2 regions of the Colwellia sp. BRX10-1 genome follow, and region 2 is predicted to be linked to the other one. Evidence: predicted binding sites of a transcription regulator. Region 2 holds the regulator's gene; the other holds the start of a gene.
What was found. Region 2 encodes sigma-54, which starts transcription at its own class of promoters, with help from an activator protein. Its sites were predicted from a motif close to GTTGGCACGNNNNTNGNNT; they were not measured.

Region 1: a site for sigma-54 is predicted at 2,592-2,610, ahead of H4J75_RS00500 (flagellar hook-length control protein FliK). Genes of this name have one in related genera too.

Annotation. Positions count from the first base shown of each region.
Region 1 covers NZ_JACGWC010000001.1:109,486-120,083, forward strand. The annotation lists gene fliL (flagellar basal body-associated protein FliL) at 1-293, opposite strand, end outside; gene H4J75_RS00500 (flagellar hook-length control protein FliK) at 383-2,500, opposite strand; gene fliJ (flagellar export protein FliJ) at 2,634-3,080, opposite strand; gene fliI (flagellar protein export ATPase FliI) at 3,147-4,517, opposite strand; gene fliH (flagellar assembly protein FliH) at 4,548-5,342, opposite strand; gene fliG (flagellar motor switch protein FliG) at 5,388-6,437, opposite strand; gene fliF (flagellar basal-body MS-ring/collar protein FliF) at 6,430-8,151, opposite strand; gene fliE (flagellar hook-basal body complex protein FliE) at 8,215-8,580, opposite strand; gene H4J75_RS00535 (sigma-54 dependent transcriptional regulator) at 8,798-10,138, opposite strand; gene H4J75_RS00540 (PAS domain-containing sensor histidine kinase) at 10,125-10,598, opposite strand, start outside.
Region 2 covers NZ_JACGWC010000001.1:442,393-452,990, forward strand. The annotation lists gene H4J75_RS01965 (calcium/sodium antiporter) at 1-750, shown strand, start outside; gene H4J75_RS01970 (KpsF/GutQ family sugar-phosphate isomerase) at 794-1,759, shown strand; gene kdsC (3-deoxy-manno-octulosonate-8-phosphatase KdsC) at 1,761-2,306, shown strand; gene lptC (LPS export ABC transporter periplasmic protein LptC) at 2,303-2,869, shown strand; gene lptA (lipopolysaccharide transport periplasmic protein LptA) at 2,850-3,392, shown strand; gene lptB (LPS export ABC transporter ATP-binding protein) at 3,389-4,120, shown strand; gene H4J75_RS01995 (RNA polymerase factor sigma-54) at 4,200-5,708, shown strand; gene hpf (ribosome hibernation promoting factor) at 5,732-6,019, shown strand; gene ptsN (PTS IIA-like nitrogen regulatory protein PtsN) at 6,065-6,520, shown strand; gene rapZ (RNase adapter RapZ) at 6,552-7,406, shown strand; gene H4J75_RS02015 (HPr family phosphocarrier protein) at 7,420-7,695, shown strand; gene mgtE (magnesium transporter) at 7,815-9,173, shown strand; gene pmbA (metalloprotease PmbA) at 9,277-10,598, opposite strand, start outside.

The sequences.
Region 1 (10,598 bases), 330 kb from region 2:
TCGCGGGCAGCGCCAGGAACATTAAAGCGAAAAGGTCTTGGCATAGGTACATAAAGCGCAGAGCCTGTACTGGCACTAACACTTTCAACGGCTTCGCCTTCACTGGCACTATCACCGTCTAGCTCAGCATCAAGTTGCTCTTGAGAAACAGCATCATCTCCAGCCAGAAAAAAATAAGCCGCTCCACCGCCAACAGCCAATATCACAACAGCAGCAATGATAATGATCATCTTTTTGCTTTTGCCTTTACCGTCTAATTCTAATTCTTTACCTTCGCCTTTATCATCAGCCATCATCAAGCCTTTATTATCTATTTAAATGTTAAAATTACTTTCAGTCAACTATATCGTTGAATGGTCAGCGAGCCAATGAGTTTTGTCATTTATGCGTAGTAATCTATACCAGTTGACGAACCTTTAACCAAATGTAGTGTTTGAGTATCACTTAAATCTGAAAATTCATTCTCGTTACCGTCACCACCACCTTGGCGACCTTCACCGAGTTCTTCTTCATTATTATTTTGTTTACTTTGCTGTTCGACATTCGCATCACCGACATTGACGCCACTTTCAGCAAGCATCTCTTTTAATCGCCCTAAATTTTGATCGAACGCTTCTTTAGCCTGCTGATTTTGAACAGTAAAATTAACAACCGCCTGCTCATTTTGCAGATTTATTTTTACGTTCACATTACCTAATTCTTGTGGGTCAAGACGAATTTCAACCTGCTGAAGCTTTTGGTTCATCATTACCATGACTTTATCATTCAATGCGCCAGTAAAGTCTTTACGGTATACCGATAGGGCTTCATTTTGTAACGCTGTCACTTGCTTGGCATTTGTTGCTGATTGGGCCGTTGATTGCACATGGTCACTGGTTAATTTAGTGATCATTTCCTCCGCAGAAGCCGTAGATTTGGTTACTTCATTATTGGCTCGATGCATATCTCTATTAAGAGTATTCTCAATACTTGTACTGACTTGTTTCTTATCAAATATTTCATTAATAGTTTTTTCTTTGACTTGAGCATCATTGTTAGCCACTTTATCAAGCTGAGTTAAGCTTTGTGCCTGCTTTTGGTTTTGTTGCTCTGCCGACTGATCTTTAGCTGGCTCTTTAAATTGTTCACCGGCATTTAAATTTTGTGTTTCAAGGGTTTTCTGGTTTATCTGATTAACCCCTCGACTATTATTTGCGTTATTTTCCTGAGCTTGTTTTTCACCTGGAACAGCTACACTTGAAAAAACAACATTATCCGTATTGACCTTATCAGCATCAATTGCTATTTCGTTAACCAAGCTTTCATTTTTAAGGGTTACAGGCAATACCGCTCCAGCCAACTCTTTATCGACCGACGTTTTACTATTGCTGATACTTTGATTACTTTTATCAGGAATTATAGCTTTGTCTTGATTGGCGATAAGTGCAGCTTTAATTTGTTCAAGTTCAGTATCCGTGGGCGCTTTTTCCATATCCGCTAATAGCGCTTCAAGATCACTTAAAGGCATCGCCTGTTTCGGTACATTATTGGTTTTATCTACAATCGGCTCTGCTTTTAACGACGTTTCGCTTTGAGCAGGAGGAACGGATTGCGTGGAAAGTTGGCCATTAACATTCGTTGTTTTTAGCGAGGGAGCTTGTCCTTCACTGTTTGTTTTTTTCTCCAATAATGCAGATAAAGCTAATTCAGCCTCCCCTTGCACAACTTTATCAGCAACGACTTTGGGTTCGCTAGCTAGGTCAACTTTCTTTGCTGGCATTTCACTGTTAACCGTTACTGGAACGGTTAATGATTTAGCTAACTCTGGCGCAAGGCTATCTTTTGCTAGGGTATTATCACTGGTCGCTACATTTTCTTGGCTATTGCCACCAAGCACTTGCCTTAACATTGCTGCTAACTGTGTTTTTTCTTGTTGATGACTACCAGCCACAACTATTGATGGTTTTTCATTAAGTTGTGATGGTATCGTACCGTCATTTTTCACCGTATCATTTAATAGTTGTTGTGACGCAGATAACAACGACATTAATTGCTCGGTACTTTTATCTGTATTTTCAGGTGCGGTGGAATTTGTATCAAGATTAATTAATCCGCTAGCTTTGTGTTCCGGTGTTTCTTCTTGGCTATTTTCTACTCGAACATTTTTTTCACTAGTCGCTGTATCATCGTAAGGCAATCTTTCTGAAGCTTCGCTTTGGTTAATTTCTGTATTAACCTTCTCATCAGAAACTCCACCCATTTCCTTTTCTTTTGGTTGCACATCCGTTGTGGAAGATTTTTCTTGGGGTACTTTCTTTTCAGCATTAATTTCGCTAGCAAGTTTCATGTTATTGCCACTTGCCTGTTGCTTTTTGCCGCTTTGTTGACTTTGATAATGCTGGTCAACCATTTGTGCAAAATCTTTAGTTGAATTTTTGGATGTGCTAATCGCTCCTGACTGAACAGGGCTAAAGTCCTTACTTGGCGAGATATCTATGGCTAATGGAGTAACTTGCGGCATAGTAAACCTTTTTATTTCAATGGTAAATTTGAGCTATATTTACAATGATGACAACGTCGTTTATTGCGAATACTTTTTATATTAGTTAAATAAGCAAGTATTGTTCCACTTAGAAATTACTATTTAATTCACTTTACCCCCGCATTTTACGACGGACAAATTGTTGAGTAGCAATTTCATCAAACATTTTTTGTTCTTGCTTGTTAGCGATAAGAGTGAGCGCTTGTGTTTTTTTATCAAGCAGTAATTCTACCGCTTGAATTTTTTGTCGCTGCGCTAGCCAGAGCTGTTTGCTCTTTTCCACCATCGCCTTACTCTGCATAATCGCAATATCAACTTGCCCAGCAGCATAATCGAGCTTGGCAATAAAGGCATGAAAATGACTAAACGTCGCGCTATCAATACCCACCATAGAGCGAGCATTCAAACGTTTCATATATTCAAGACGATAGTCACTGACACTTTGTAAACGTTCAAGATTTTGTTGGTATTCAAATTCAGCAGTTTGCAGTGCTTGCGCTGCTTTTTTTTCTTTATCCTGTTCATAGCGATGTAAGGTATTTAGTTGCTTTAATGGCATAACGTCCTCCTAGATAATACTAAACAGCTAATCAATTTTTCGAAAATAGCGTTAACGTTATTATGTTTAGGCATTTTGCTGGCCTTGTTTTGCTTGCGCGTGTGCTTGCGCTGCAGAAAGTATTTCTTGAAGTTGCGTTAAGCTTTGATCATAAGGAATAATTTCCAACATTTTTTGTTGTAGGAAGAACTTGATCACCGGCATTAAATCAATGGATTGATCAATGCGAGGATCATTACCACGGCTATAAGCGCCAATAGCAATCAAATCTTTATTTTGCTGATAGAGTGAGTAGACTTGCTTTAGTTGCCGAGCAAGTTGTTGATGCTCATCACTGGTCACCATCGGCATAACACGGCTAATCGAGCCTTCAATATCAACAGCGGGGTAATGCCCTGAATCGGCTAAGGCACGAGATAAAACAATATGTCCATCTAAAATAGCACGCGCCGCATCAGCAATCGGATCTTGTAAATCATCACCTTCGGTTAACACGGTGAAAAATGCGGTAATTGATCCCTGACCATCGCCACCGTTACCGGCTCGTTCAACAAGTTGGGGTAACTTTGAAAAGACCGAAGGCGGATAACCTTTGGTTGCCGGTGGTTCGCCGACAGCCAGTGCTATTTCTCGTTGCGCTTGGGCATAACGCGTTAGCGAGTCAACCAGTAGCAAGACATTCAGACCTTGATCACGAAAGTACTCAGCAATTTGTACGGCAGTTTCACAGCCTTTTAAACGCATTAATGGCGAATTATCGGCAGGCGCCGCAACAACAACTGAACGTGCTCGCCCTTCTTCGCCTAAAATTTCTTCGATAAACTCTTTAACTTCTCGACCACGTTCGCCAATTAGCCCCACAACGATAACATCAGCAGTTGTGCCGCGTGTCATCATGCCTAACAAGACACTTTTACCGACACCTGAACCGGCAAATAAGCCCATACGCTGACCAATACCAACCGTTAAAAAACTATTAATAGCGCGCACACCAACATCAAGTGGTTCAGTGATACCACGCCTTGATAACGGATTAATCGGCTTATTGTTTATTTGATAGTTGCCTGAGTTCTTGATTGGCCCTTTGCCGTCGAGTGGTTTACCAACACCGTCAACGACTCGGCCAAGTAAATCCATTGAAAAGGGTAAGCGAGCTTTAGTTGTCAGTGGCACAACGCGCGCACCCGGTAAAACACCTTGTAAGCTTTGCTCTGGCATTAGAAAAGTTATGTCTTTAGAAAAACCAACAATTTCAGCGATTAAATCGCCTTGTGCCGTTTCGACTAAACATTGGCTACCAACTGCCGCTTTTACGCCAACAGCTTCAAGCGTTAATCCGACTACTCGGACTAAACGCCCAGCAACAGAGACTTTATGCGGGTGCACAAACTCTTGGCAGTTTTTTAGTCTTTCATTAAGGCGAGAAATATCAACCATAGCGGTATTTTGACTCTTTTGTACAAGAAATTACTGATGTAGTGCATCTTGCAAAAACGAGTCCAATACTTCTTTTATTCGAGATTTAACACTCAGATCGATATTAGAGGTGCTATTTTCAATTTGACAGCTACCCGGAACTAATTGCGGGGCAGCGAGTAAACGCCAACCTTGTTCTTGCACATGTTTAGCGCCAAATTGCTTTTCAACACGTTTAATATCGTTGGGGTGTAATAAAATTTGTGTTTGCGCTTCTTGGCTGGGTAAAGCTTTTATACCCGCAGAAATCGCAGCAATAATAATATCAGGGTTAGTTTTAGCTTCTTCTAAGGTAATCGCTTCGGTGAGTTCTACGACAAGATGAAGTAATTGTTGTTCAACATTTTTTTCGACATCGAGTAATGGCTTATGAAGCTGTTCAGTAAGTGACGCCCATGCAGCTGATTGTTCATCGATACTTTCTTTTGCTTCGGCTAAGCCAGTTTCAAGACCTTCTTGGTGACCAAGTACCATACCTTCTTCATGACCAGAGACTTTACCTTCTTCATAACCTTTAGCAAAACCTTCTTCCTTGCCCTGATTAAGGCCTTCATCAAATGCAGCTTGACGAATGTTTTCAATATCTTCTGCCGTTAATGGCGCGATTTCTTCTTCAACAAAATCTTCAGGGGGCTCGAAACGCCAAGCGGCTTTCTTTCCCATAGCATTGGTTGTTTCATCTTTAATTTTATTTTCAGATTTAACCGTCGGCAATGACCAAACATCGGTTTCTTGTTCGGGATTATGTTTAATAACTTCAGCATTCGATTTATTTAATAATTTCATAATATTTTATAACAGTAAGTTTTGACTGACCTAAAAATATAAGGTTTATAAGAACTCATCACCACCACCAGCGCCACCAAGCATAATTTCTCCAGCGTCAGATAATCGTCGAGCAACAGATAATATTTCTTTTTGTGCGGCTTCAACTTCACTAATACGCACCGGTCCCATAGCTTCAAGGTCATCTGCCAGCATTTCAGCGGCACGTTTGGACATATTAGCCATAATTTTTTCTTTCAGTACATCATCTGCGCCTTTAATTGCTTTCATCAACGCATCTTGTTGTACTTCACGTAATATCGCTTGAATACCACGGTCGTCTACATCGGCAAGGTTTTCGAAAACAAACATCAAGTCTTGAATTTGTTGACTCATCTCTTCGTCATGTTCACGAATTGAATCCATTAGCATGCCTTCAACATTGGTATCCAAATAGTTCATAATGTCAGCTGCTGCTTTTAAACCACCCATTTTAGCGGCTTGTGCACCTGCTTGACCGGCAAACTGTTTTTCCATAATTTCATTAAGTTCTTGTAATGCTGCCGGTTGAACTTCTTCAAGGTTAGCAATACGCATCATTAAATCTAAACGCACTTTTTCGGCAAACTGGCTCATAATTTCAGCCGATTGATCAGGGTCTAAATAGGAAAGTACAATGGTTTGAATTTGAGGATGCTCGTTACGAATAATATTGGCTACTTGTTTTGAGTCCATCCATTTCAATGAATCTAAACCTTTTGCACCGCCTCCCATGACAATTTGATCAATTAAATTGCCGGCTTTGTCTTCACCTAATGCTGCAGTTAATGCCTTGCGAACGAATTCTTCACTTTGGAAGCCAATGGTACTGAAGTTTTGTATTTCATGGATAAAGAGCTTATGAACAGCGGTAATTTTTTCTTGGGTGAAATCTTCCATGGCAGCCATAACCATGCCCACTTGTTGAACCTGCTTAGGCTCTAAGTGTTTTAATATTTGCGCGGCATCTTCTTCAGATAAGCTTAGCAATAATATCGCAGCTTTCTCTGCACCATCAAGTTTGTCAACGTCAAAACCCTTAGGTGCAGGGGCTAACTCTTGCATTTCATCACTCATCTTCGTTCAACCAACTTTTAACCACTTGAGAGGAAAGTTCAGGCTCATTAGCAACAAGCGCTCGAACAGCTTTTAGTATATCTTCATCGCGATGTAAATCAGGTAATTGTAAACTACCATCAGGTGCAAAACCTACTGCCGCCGCATCAAAGTCTGATGTTAGCATATCCATGGTTTCATCACCCAAATCAATGTGGCTATCGAGTGATTTATCACCGTAGTCATCAGGTGTTTGATCAGGGTTAATAAGACGTTTAAGCATAGGTTTAACAACGGCAAGTATCAATACAATAATGACTAATGCGCCCATGCCTAATTTGAAAAACTTTAATATGTCGGCATTCTCATAGAAAGGAACTTTAGGAGCATCCTCAATAATTTGACGAGAGAATGGCAAGGTAACGACTTCTAATACATCACCACGTTGTAAATTAAAACCAATACTCCCTTGTAATAAGCGACGAATATTTGACATTTCTTCAACAGATCTCGGTGAATCGGTAATCGCGCCTTCAGCATCAGCAGTTGCCAAGTAATCAAGTGCAACAGAAACGCTTACTCGACGAACGACACCTGCTTGTTGTTTGGTATGGCTGATAGCTTCGTCTAATTCATAATTTTTTGTTGATTCAAGGTGTTTACGACCAGGCATTGATCTTTGTTGTGCACCACCATTCGCATTTTCTGGAATATTTGAATCAAGTGGTGGCTGATTGCTTAACGCTCCAGGAATACCACCAAGTAAACCGCCAATCGTGTTGTCTTCAACTTTCATTTCACTGCGCAGTGCCGGTAAATCTGAATTATAACGACGCTGCATTTCTTCACTTGAGGTGAAATCCATGGTCACATTAACTTGTGCGGTGTAGTTCCCTAAACCAACGACAGGGATGAGTATGCTGTCTATTTTGTTTAAATATTCATTTTCTCTTTTTTTCTCCATTTCAAACTCTTTGCGTGAGCGAGAAGAAACAGAGGTTTGTGAGCCGGAATTAAGTAAACGACCATTTTGATCTGTCACTGTAACTCGGTTAGGTTCCATACCCTGAACGGCAGAAGCAATAATATCAACAACAGAGTCAACTTCTTCTTCAGATAACATCCGCCCTTTACGCATAGTTAGTACCACAGTGCCAGATGCGCTGCGGGTACGTTTAGCAAAAATATTTTCGCGGGGTATCGCCAGTAAAACTTTTGCTCTAGAGATAGCTTGCAGTTCTTCAATGGTGCGAGCCAATTGCTGCTCACGAGAAAACTTAAGACGTTCTGTTTCAAGGCGCTGGCTGACACCAAAACCCATATCTTGCATAATAATTTCACTACCTTCTGTTGGTTCATCAGATAAACCTTCACGAGCAAGTAAAATTTTAATTTCTTGATATTGATCACTTTGTACTGAAATAGTGTTGTTTGCTTGACGGTAATCCACTTGGTTAGCGTCTAGAAAGTCCATTGTTTTGATTAATTGTTCGGTAGGTTGTTTGGCAAGAAATCTATATTCGGCTTGATTTGCCCACATAATAACAAAAACAGCAATAGCTAAACAAATTGCTAATGCCATAATTAAGGTGACTTGGCGTAATAAATCGACATTACCCATAGCAGAAGCAAAGCCTGATTTTTGCTCATCAGCCATATTATCAGCACCATCACTTGCCATTAACCCGGTGCCGCCATCGGCAGCAACCATTGAATTATTATCAGTATCAGCCACTTAATTTCTCCACTACCACTTGATTTTATTACGAAATACTATCTATTTTATACTAAGGTATTGTTAAACTGGCATATTCATTATTTCTTTATATGCTTCAACAAACTTATTACGTACTTGTACGGTGGCATCAAAAGCAATACCAGCTTTAGCGGAAGCAACCATGGTATCAGCGAGCGTAACGCTTCGGTCGCCCATTTCAAAAGCTATTTTCTTTGCTCCAGACTCTTTTTGAATATCATTGACATTATTCACCGCATCTTTAAGCATATCGCCAAAATTACTGGTCGACTTATTCAGCGCTGGAATAGCACTGTCTCCCATGCCAAGGTTATTGCCCATTTTTTCAAATGAAGCCCCCTGCACCGAAGAGTTTCCAAGCGACATACTTTGCATTTGTGCGTATAAAGAATTGGTATCGATATTCATGAGCTACTCACTTGTGTCAATTTTTTGCTACTAAGCCTATAAATAACGGTTTAAGTAACGATATAACGATGATATTGCAAGCATGGTGCCAGTATGAGAATTAAAGAATTATCGAGGTTATGGAAGGTTTAATGAGTGAAAACTGCAAATAGCAGTAAAGCCAATATTTTAAATGAAAATATTGGCTTTATAGGAAAATTACCCTTTTGAGCGATTGTTAGGCTGGTATTTGAATGCCCGAATCACGCATTCTTGCTATTTTATAGCGAAGCGTTCTTGGGCTAATGCCTAATCGTTCAGCAACATCTTTACGGCTACCTTGGCAAGCGGTGAGGGTATCAAGAATAATTTGATGCTCTTGTATTTTTAATTCATTACCAAGCATGTCTTCGCTATTATTTTCTAACGCCACGTCAGTAATAATTTCACTGTCGAAATTTTCAATTAACAAGTCACCGGCATTAATAATCTGGTCGCTATGCAAAATAATGGCTCGTTGAATAACATTATCTAATTCACGAACATTGCCTGGCCAATCGTAACTCGTCAGTTTATTTCTCGCCGAAGCGGTTAGTTCTGGAATAGCCATGTTATTCGCTAACGATGCTTGAGTAATTAAATGTTTGGCTAATGGCACAATATCATCTCTGCGTTTATTTAATGCTAACCAAGTTAATGGAAAGACATTTAAACGGTAGTAGAGATCTTCACGGAAGATGCCATCTTTTACAGCCACTCTTAAATCACGGTTGCTGGTTGCGATAACACGAACATCAAGCTTAATTGTTTTACGACCCCCTAAGCGTTCAACTTCTCGCTCTTGTAAGACCCGTAAAATTTTTGCTTGTAAGCCAAGATCCATTTCAGTGATTTCGTCTAATAAAATAGTACCACCCTGTGCTTGTTCAAATTTACCTGGGCACGCTTGAATGGCTCCAGTAAAGGCACCTTTTTCATAACCAAATAAAGTCGCTTCCAGCATATTCTCTGGAATTGCAGCACAGTTTATGGCAACAAAGGGCTTATCACTTCGGTTCGAATGGTAATGAACGTATTGTGCTAATACTTCCTTGCCAGAGCCACTGGGGCCGAGCACCATAACAGAAGCATCTGTGGTCGCGACTTTCTTTGCTAACGCTAATAGTTCAATACTTTGTGCGTCAGCAACCACAGGTTCATGCCGACTAGTCACATTCAATGGCACATATTGGTTAACCATATTAAGTAGCACTTCTGGCGCGAAAGGTTTTGCCATATAATTACAGGCGCCATCACGCATCGCTTGAACAGCATCATGAATCGTACCGTATGCCGTCATTATCAGCACAGGTAAATTTGGCCAATTTCTTTTAATACTATTGAGTAGTGTTAAGCCCGACATACCATCCATTTGCACGTCACTAACGACGAGATCAACACTTTGTTCTTTAAGCGTGAGTAAAGCATCTTCACCTGATTGAGCTTCAATACATTGATAACCTGATAACTTTAAAGTATCCATCAGGGCTTCACGTAATCCTGCATCATCTTCAACAACTAATATTTTACTTTGATTCATTAGTGTTCTCCCCGTTAACATTGTTTGTGTCTAAAATAGGTAAGTGAATACAAAAGTGCGCGCCCTCTCCTGGCTTACTCACTAAGCGAACATCGCCTTGATGAGCCTTAGCAACTGACTTTACCACCGCTAAACCTAAGCCGGTTCCCTGTGCCCTTGATGTATAAAAAGGTTCAAAAATTTTATTGGCAAGCTCTTCACTAATACCTTGACCATTATCTTGTACACTAATGTAAGCGTATTCATTTTGGCAGTAGGTGGTAATGGATATCTCCGCACCCTGCTTAATAACTTGTAAACTGTTGTGAATTAAGTTTTCAATAGCACCGCTTAACGCACGTTTATTACCTAAGATTTGGCAATCATCATCACAAAGCTTAATGTTTACTTTCGCTTTGGCCTGAACAATTAATGCTTCTACGGCGTTAACTGAATGGGTAATCAATTTATTAATTGAAAG
Region 2 (10,598 bases):
ACTAACATTGCTTTGGTACTCGGTATAACAGCATTATTTCAACCTTTAAACGTATCCTCATCAACGGTAAGACGAGAAATTCCATTAATTTTAATTGTTACCGCCCTAGCCTATTGGATGCTTTCTGACGATTACTTTGGCTTTAACGAAGGCTTATCACTGATGATCGGCTTTTTTGTTTATATATTTGCGTTACTTTTTATCACCATAAGAGCCTCTAAAACTCGGCCAATTGATGATCCATTGATCATTGAAGCTGAACAAGAAGTGCCAGACGCGGTTAGCAAACCTAAATCTTTACTTTGGCTAGTCGTTGGTATTATTTTCTTACCTATGAGTGCTAGCTACCTGGTCGATTCATCCGTTTTTATTGCTAAAGCATTTGGCATCAGTGACTTAGTGATTGGTTTGACCGTTATTGCCGTTGGCACAAGCTTGCCAGAACTTGCTGCAAGTATTATGAGTATTATCAAGAAAGAAGATGATTTAGCGCTAGGGAGTATTATTGGCTCTAATATCTTTAATATTTTGGCCGTACTCTCGCTCGCTGGCTTAATTGCACCGGGCGAAGTAGATTCAGATGCCGCAGCACGTGACGCTCCTTACATGCTTGGAGTTACCGTATTATTATTTATACTGTGTTTTACTCGTCGTGCCGGAAAGTTTTGCATTGGCCGCTTAAAAGGTTTGTTATTAATAGGCGCTTTTATCGCTTATCAAGCGCTACTTTTTAGTCAAATAAAGCAATAACAAACACTATAATAGCAATTTACAAAATAAAAACGGGCTAATAATGAACGATTTCAAACAACTAGCGTTAGACGTTATTCACATAGAACAACAGGCTATTGCAGAGTTAGCCCAGTACATTGATGAGAACTTTGAATATGCCTGTCAGTTAATGTTTAACTGTAAAGGTAGGGTTATTATTGCTGGCATGGGCAAGTCAGGCCATATCGGTGGCAAGATTGCTGCAACGCTGGCGAGCACCGGCACACCTTCTTTTTTTGTTCACCCTGGTGAAGCAAGTCACGGTGATTTAGGTATGATAACCGGTGATGACGTCGTGTTAACTATTTCGCACTCGGGCGAAACCAGTGAAGTGTTAGCAATAGTGCCAGTCATAAAACGTATTGGCGCTAAACTTATTGCGATGACGGGGAATCCAGCCTCAACCTTAGCAAAACTAGGCGATACCCATGTCTGTGTTGCTGTTTCACAAGAGGCTTGTCCACTAGGATTAGCGCCAACATCAAGTACCACAGCAACCCTAGTAATGGGTGATGCACTCGCTGTTGCCTTATTAAATGCTCGCGGCTTTACCGCTGACGACTTCGCACTCTCTCATCCCGGTGGTAGTTTAGGAAAACGCCTATTACTGCGTCTTAGTGATATAATGCATAGTGGTGAGCGCTTACCAACTGTAAATGCTAATGCTAAAATTAAGGATGCGTTGGTTGAAGTATCATTAAAAGGTTTGGGGATGACGGCGGTAGTCGACGAGAGTGGTCAATTACAAGGCTTATTCACTGACGGAGATTTACGTCGTATTCTTGATGAACGTATTGATATACATCTCGATACTATTGCATCTGTGATGACAAAAAATCCCACTGTGGCTCATCAAGATATGCTAGCCGCCGAAGGCTTAAAAATCATGGAAGACAAAAAAATTAATGGTTTAATTATTGTTAATGACAATAATATACCTATTGGCGCAATGAATATGCACGACTTACTAAAATCAGGTCTTATCTAATATGCAAACACTCTATGGCGAAATTACTGACACAGCATTCAATACCATGAAAACAATAAAGCTGCTGATATGTGATATTGATGGCGTTTTTTCTGATGGCCGTATTTATTTGGGTAACGATGGTGAAGAATTAAAAGCTTTTCACACTAAAGATGGCTACGGCATAAAAGCATTAGGCGCCAGCGGTGTCGATGTAGCGGTGATCACCGGGAGAACATCAAATATTGTCGCAACACGTATGTCAGCCTTAAATGTTAAATATATAGTGCAAGGTGAAGAAAATAAATTACCCGCCTTGAAAACGATGGCTAAGCAATTAAAGTTATCCCTCGAGGAAATTGCTTATATTGGTGATGATATGCCTGATTATGAGTGTATCAAAGCCGTAGGCTTGGGTATTGCTGTTCAAGATGCCCACCCAAGTATTTTATCTATCGCAAATTACACCACTTTTAACCATGGCGGTTTTGGTGCTGTTCGAGAAATATGCGATTTAATCATGCTTAGCCAAAACACCTTAGCAAATGCTTCGGGTGCGAGTATATGAATCGACTTTATAGTTTAACCTTGTTGTTTTTTCTAATTGCGGGAGGCGTTTACGGTATAATTGAATGGAGAAATTCCTCAGCACCACAATTACAAGCGATTGATAAGACGCTGACCCCTGATTTTATTGCCGAAAATTTACACAGTAATGTTTATAAACATCAAGGAAGTTTAGCTTATGTTGTTGATGCCCATCGTATGGAACATTACCCTGAGTTAAGTATTACCAACTTTGAGTTTCCTCAATACACACTTCATCCCAAAAATGATGCGCCCGCATGGAAAATATCTGCCAATGAAGGCATATTATACAATAACAACCGGGTAAAATTAGCAAAGCATGTCCGCCTGTTAGCAACAGATCCCGATAGCTTATTACAAGAAGTTCAAGGAAAATACTTTGAACTTGATCTAAAAACTAACATCATAAGTTCAGAACAAGAAATTAAAATTATCGGTAAAGGATTTACCATCGATGGTAAAGGTTTAATTGTCGACTTAAACACCAACCAAATGACACTAACTAAACATGTGAAATCAATTTATGAAATTGTTAAAAAATAGCCTACTGTGCTTATTGTTATCAACTCCGCTATTTTCGTCAGCTTTCGCTGAAAAATTTGATATAAAACAAAAGATTGAAATTAACGCTTCAAGACAAGCCGTTGATCTTAAAAATAAAATATTCAGCTATATTGATAACGTGGTGATCACTCAAGGTTCATTAGTTATACGTGCTGATTTAGTACAAGTGCTGACTCAATCTGGCAGTGAAGAAAAAACCTATATCGCTAAAGGGAAGCCAGCAACCTTTAAACAAACCTTAGCCGATGGTACTCCTCTTAGCTTACAAGCAGACGAAATAAGATATGAGCCCGCAAATAATTTAGTGATAATTTCAGGAAATGCGTTATTACAGCAAGAAGGTAGTGAGGTTAGTGGCAGTAGAATTACTTACAATATTGCCACTCAGTATGTTAATGCTGAAAGTAAATCTAACGAACGCACTAAAACGATTTTTCAGCCGAAAGAAAAAATTAAAGCGACAACCACAGACGCGAAAACTCAGGAAAAAATTAATTTATGAGCACTAGCACCCTAATGGCAAAAGGCCTTGCCAAAGCCTATAAAGGCAGAAAAGTGGTTAAAAATGTCAGTATGCAAGTTTCAGCAGGACAAATAGTCGGTTTACTGGGCCCAAATGGTGCCGGAAAAACAACTTCTTTTTATATGATTGTGGGTTTAGTTGAAAGTGATAGTGGCGATATTATCTTAAATGACGAAAACCTGACGTTAGCGCCTATGCATGAGCGTGCGAGAAAAGGCATCGGATATTTACCACAAGAAGCCTCTATTTTTCGAAAACTCAGTGTTTACGACAATATTATGGCTATTTTACAAACACGAAAAGAATTATCAGATGCTGAACGCGAAGAGAAATTAGAACATCTTGTTGAAGAATTCAACATAGGTCATATCAAAGATAATTTAGGCATGAGCTTATCTGGTGGTGAACGCCGCCGAGTAGAAATTGCTCGCGCATTAGCTGCTGAACCAAAATTTATTTTATTAGATGAACCTTTTGCTGGTGTTGACCCAATTTCAGTAGGTGATATTAAAAAAATTATTCTACACTTAAAAGAACGTGGCATTGGTGTGTTGATCACTGATCACAATGTACGTGAAACTCTCGATGTATGTGAACATGCGTATATTGTTAGTCATGGTGAACTTATTGCAGAAGGTACTGCAGATCAAATTCTTGCAAATCAACACGTAAGAGATGTATACCTTGGTGAACAATTCACGCTATAGTAGTCAGTAAATGAATAGTATCTTCGTATGAAAAAAACGAAAATATCCCATTAAAAATAATAGGAAGTTAATGACCTAAATGCGCCCTACTCTACAACTCCGCATAGGACAACAATTAACCATGACGCCACAGTTGCAGCAAGCAATCAAATTGCTGCAACTGTCTACGTTAGAGCTTCAACAAGAAATTCAGGAAGCCTTAGAAAGTAATCCATTATTAGAAATGGATGAGTCTTCAAATAATCCCGAAGATAAAAGTACTGACAACCTTGAAGAAGCTCACACTGCCGGTACTGGTGACGTTAAAGAAGCCCCTGCTTCTGATGGTAGCGAAGACGCTACGCCTACCATTGATGAAATCACCACCACTGAAGCCATGGACAAGAACGATATCCCTGAAGAATTAAACATGGATACCACTTGGGATGATAACTACACGGCTGGTGCAGCAAGTTCAAGCTCAGGCCCAGCTTCAGAAGATTATACTTACCAAGGCGAGACTCAAGACTCCATTCAAGATCATTTGCGCTGGCAAATGGAATTAAGCCCTTTTACCGAAACAGACCGCGCTATAGCGACAGCAATTATTGATGCTGTTGATGACGCCGGTTACTTAACGGTATCTAGTGAAGACATTTTAGAAAGTGTTGCCATTGAAGGAGTAGAGCTTGATGAAATTGAGGTGGTACTAAAACGTATTAACCTCTTTGATCCTGTCGGTGTCGCTGCTCGTTCTATTTCAGAATGTTTAATCATTCAACTTAATCAATTTGACCCCGCTACACCTTGGTTAGCAGAAAGTAAGTTAGTTTTGCGTGACCATATTAATCTACTGGGTAGCCGAGACTATCGTACATTAATGCGTAAAACTCGACTGAAAGAAGAGCAACTGCGCGAAGTGGTGCGCCTTATTCAATCACTTGATCCTAGACCAGGCGATAGTGTGATGAAGAGTGACGATCAGTATGTTATTCCTGATGTTTCTGTTGAAAAGAAAAATGGCCGTTGGGTGGTCGAATTAAATCCTGATACTGCGCCAAAACTTTCGGTGAATCAGCAATATGCTTCGATGTCACGTTCGATGAAGTCGACAGCTGACACACAATTTATTCGCTCAAATTTACAAGAAGCTAAATGGTTTATTAAAAGCTTAGAAAGCCGTAATGATACCTTATTAAAAGTGTCAAACTGTATTGTGCAACGTCAAATTGGCTTTTTTGAACATGGTAATGAAGCCATGCGTCCAATGGTTTTAAATGATATTGCCGAAGCTGTCGATATGCATGAATCAACCATTTCACGAGTGACGACACAAAAGTATATGCATACGCCACGTGGAATTTTCGAACTGAAGTTTTTCTTCTCAAGCCATGTTGGCACCGAAAGCGGTGGCGAATGTTCATCAACAGCTATTCGTGCATTAATCAAAAAATTTGTTGCTGCCGAAATCCCAGCAAAACCACTTAGTGATAGTAAAATGGCTGATTTATTAGCCGATCAAGGGATAAATGTAGCTCGACGTACCATAGCAAAATATCGAGAGTCACTTTCTATTCCACCTTCTAACCAACGAAAAAGTTTACTTTAACGAAAAGATGAGGAATTAAGCTTATGCAAATTAATCTTTCTGGCCACCATGTTGACATTACCGAAGCTTTACGAGAAAACGTCACGACTAAGATGGCAAAATTAAGCCGACATTTTGATCATATCAATAATGTTCATGTTGTTCTCACCGTTGAAAAATCAAATCAAATTGCTGAAGCGACTGTTCACGTTAGTGGCTCTGATTTACATGCAAAAGCTGAAAATGCTGACATGTATGCCTCTATTGATAGTCTTGTTGTTAAGCTTGACCGGCAAATATTGAAGTACAAAGGTAAAACGAATCAGCATTAATGCTGTTTATCGCCTGTTCACTCACCAAAGAATCTAAGTAGTATAATGAAGTTGCAAGATATCCTTACCCTTGATTGCACCCTGTGTGCGATTAAGGGTACAAGCAAAAAAAAACTCCTTGAAATAATTAGCACAACTGCGGCAAAAAAATTCGACAATATTGATACTCATCAATTATTCGAAAGCTTAATGGCGCGTGAAAAGGTTGGCTCTACCGGCATAGGAAATGGCATTGCGATTCCTCATGGTCGATTAACTAACACGTCACAAGTTATTGCTGTATTGCTGACCAGTGAACAAGCCGTTGAATTTGATGCGATAGACAACCGTGCTGTCGATATTATTATTGCGTTATTTGTCCCCGAAGAAAACTGCCAACAACATTTAGATACCTTACAAAGTATTGCGCAAATATTTAGTACTAAACAGTTCGCAAAGCAAGTAAGAAAATGCCAAAATTCGCAAGAGCTTTTTACTTTAATAAAGCATGCTAAACGTTAATAAAATCTAATAATAATCCAGGAAAACTCAAATGAAACTCTTGATAGTCAGTGGTCGCTCAGGGTCAGGTAAAAGTGTCGCCTTACGTGTACTCGAAGATTTAGGCTACTACTGTGTCGATAATATTCCGGTGAATTTATTGCCTGCATTAGCACATACCGTTATTAATGATTACGACAAGGTAGCGGTTAGTTTAGATGTACGTAACTTACCCAATGATCCTAATGACGTTTCAGAAATATTAGATTATCTACCAAAAACAGTAAAACTCGATATTCTGTATTTAGATGCTGATGACTCTGATCTTATTCGACGTTTTAGTGAAACGCGTCGTTTACATCCTTTGATTAAACAAAATATCCCACTCGACCAAGCCATCTCTTTAGAGAAAAAGCTGCTTGAGCCTATTTCCACGCGTGCGGGTTTGTATATTAATACCAGTCAGTTATCACCTCATCAATTATCTGATTTAGTGCGTGAGCGAATTTTGGGCAAAACCTCGGCATCTATGGTGGTGGTGTTTGAATCTTTTGGCTTTAAACACGGTGTACCACAAGACGCAGATTATGTTTTTGATGCACGTTTTCTGCCTAACCCTTTTTGGGAAACAGACTTAAAAGGTTTTACCGGTTTAGATCAACCCGTGCGAGACTTTCTTGCTAGCCAACCGATTGTCACTAAATTTATCTGGCAAATTAACAGTTTTATGATGACATGGTTACCCCACTTAGAAAGAAACAATCGCAGCTATATTACTATCGCCATTGGTTGTACGGGTGGAAAACACCGATCGGTTTATATTGCAGAAATATTAGCAAACAATCTTAGAAAAGAACGCGAAGATGTCCAGTCTCATCATCGCGACATTAAAATACAAAGCACTTAATAACGGTCACTGTATGCCAAAATATAATAAATCATTAACCATTAGCAATAAACTGGGATTACATGCACGTGCTGCCACTAAACTTGCCCAGTTAAGCCAAAAGCTTAATGCTAACGTTACTATTTGCTTAGAGGGCAAAGAAGCTGATGCCAGTAGTATTATGGGGTTAATGTTACTGGCCGGTGGCTTTGGAAAAACCGTAGAGGTTATTACCCAAGGAGAAGATGCTCAACAAGCACTTGACGATGTATGCCAGTTATTTTCTGATAAATTTGATGAAGACGAATGATAAAAAGACTGAATAAAAAATAAAGTTACGTTATCATTCATTACAACACCTTAGCCAGCGCATCTTGACTAAGATATAAACAATATAATTTTCGTATTACTGCGGCACAGGAAAACTTTATGCCGGAAATATCAGAGCAACAACAAAATCATCAACGCCTGCAACAAGTCAATAAAGCACTTGGTAGCGGTATGTTTGTGCACGTTCGAAAATTACTACAGAACATGCCAGCTTATGATATTGCTTTAATATTAGAGTCATCTCACCCGAAAAGTCGTGCCGTTTTATGGCAACTTATCGATGCTGATAATCACGGTGAAGTACTTGAAGAACTCAATGAGGAAGTTCGAAAAGGTATTTTAAAAACTATCCGCCCTGAAAAATTAGCCGCCGTTGCTGAAGGCATGGATGTTGATGATTTAGCTGAAGTTTTACGTACTCTACCCGATAGTGTTTATCAAGAAGTATTAAGTGCTATGGACTCGCAAGACCGAGGTCGAGTCGAAGCCGCGTTATCATTTGAAGAAGATACCGCTGGCGGTATCATGAATACCGATACCATAACAATTCGTCCCGATGTAACGGTTGATGTGGTATTGCGCTATTTGCGCTTACGGGGTGATTTACCTGAAGCGACCGATTCTTTTTATGTTGTTGATGGTAAGAATCACTTTATTGGCGCCGTTTCTCTAGCGGCGATCATTACCGCTAAACCTGAAATTATCGTCTCAACACTCATTGATAAAGATATTGAAGCAATTCAAGTGCATTTGTCTGATAGTGACGTAGCGCAACTCTTTGAAAAATTTGATTGGTTCTCTGCACCAGTTATTGATGATGAAGGCCGTTTGCTTGGTCGTATCACGATAGACGATGTTATTGATATTATTCGTGAGGATGCCGAACATTCAATGATGAGTATGGCGGGCTTAGATGGAGAGGCAGATACCTTTGCTCCGGTTTTAAAAAGCACGCAACAACGCTCTATTTGGCTTGGCGTTAATCTCATTACCGCACTACTTGCTGTTGCTGTATCGAGTATGTTCGAAGGTGTTTTAAGCCAACTGGCTATTTTAGCTATTTTAAATTCTTTAGTGCCTAGTATGGGGGGTGTTGCCGGTAACCAAACCTTAACACTGGTTGTTCGCGCCATTGCGCTAGGCCATGTTGGCGACTCAAATGCGAGAATACTTATTCAGAAAGAACTTGCTGTTGGTTTTCTTAATGGCGTTATCTGGGCGGTATTAATTGCTGGTGTTGTGGCTATTTGGCAACAAAATTTAATGCTTGGTGGCGTTATAGCCTTTGCAATGTTAATGAATTTAACCGCTGCTGGTATCGCTGGTGTCGCTATCCCGCTGTTTTTGAAAAGGATGAATATTGACCCTGCTCTCGCTGGTAGTGTGATATTAACAACGATTACCGATGTGGTCGGAATATTCGCTTTCTTAGGTACTGCAACTTTATTCCTAACCTAAACTAGATATTGGCTTATTGAGATCTTGATACCTTTTCAAGATCTCAATACTAGTCTGTTGGTTTTAATAATCAAATGTACCTTATTAAAATAACACGATTTGATTAATTGCCGCCAACCTGCATCTCTTCAATTAACAATGAACCCGTTAAAATACTGCCTCGTAAGTCAACATCACTACCGACAGCAACTAAGCCTTTAAAGATATCAGATAAATTACCCGCAATGGTAACTTCTGATACTGGGTAAGCAATTTCACCGTTTTCAACCCAGAAACCGGCAGCGCCACGTGAATAATCACCATTGACTACATTAACGCCTTGTCCCATTAATTCAGTGACAAGAAAGCCAGTACCGAGTTTTTTCAACATGGCATTAAAGTCACCGCCATTGGCAGAACCTTTGGCATTAATTTGCCAATTATGAATACCACCGGCATGGCCAGTAGATTTAAGTCCTAGCTTACGTGCTGAGTAACTGGTTAATAGATAGGTCTCTAAACAACCATCGACAATAATTTCACGGTCAACCGTTTTTATGCCTTCACTGTCGAAAGCACTACTCGCTAACCCTTTTAAAATATGAGGGCGTTCACTGATATTTAAAAAGTCAGGAAAAACTTGTTTGCCAATAGCGTCCATTAAAAAAGATGATTTACGGTATAAATTACCACCGCTGATCGCCGCTATAAAATGTCCAAAAATGGAATTAGCAATGTCGGCACGAAACATCACCGGCACTTTTCCTGTCGGTAATTTTTGAGCATTTAATCTCGAAAGCGCTTCTTTTGATGCTTGCAGACCAATAGCGATGCCATTATCCATTAAATCAAAATCACGATTAACGGTGTAAGCATAATCTCTTTGCATATCATCACCTTCAGAGGCGATCATTACGCAGCTTAAACTATGGCGAGAGCTTGGATAGCCAACAATCTGCCCATTGCTATTGCCATACACTTTATAGCCTTCAAAGCTATCAAGTGATGCACCATCTGAGTTAGTAATACGAGGATCATACGCTAGCGCACTATCTTCACATTCTTTGGCGAGTTGAATAGCTTGGTCTGTTGTTAAAACTTTTGGGTGATATAAGTCTAAATCAGCAGGCGACATTTCAAGCATGTCCTTGTCTGCTAATCCTGAACAGTCGTCAACAGAGGTATACTTTGCAATATTAACCGCCGCTTGTACTGTTTGTTTTAACGCCGCTTCTGATAAATCTGCGGTTGAAGCACTCCCTTTACGACCTTGCTGGTAAACAGTAATACCCAATGCACCGTCATTAGTAAACTCAACCGTTTCAACTTCACCAAACCGCGTACCAACACTTAACCCTTGTTGGCGGCTTATAGAAGCTTCAGCTGCATCTGCTCCTAGCGATTTTGCTAAGTCGAGTACTTGTGCTACACGTTGCTCAACGTCTC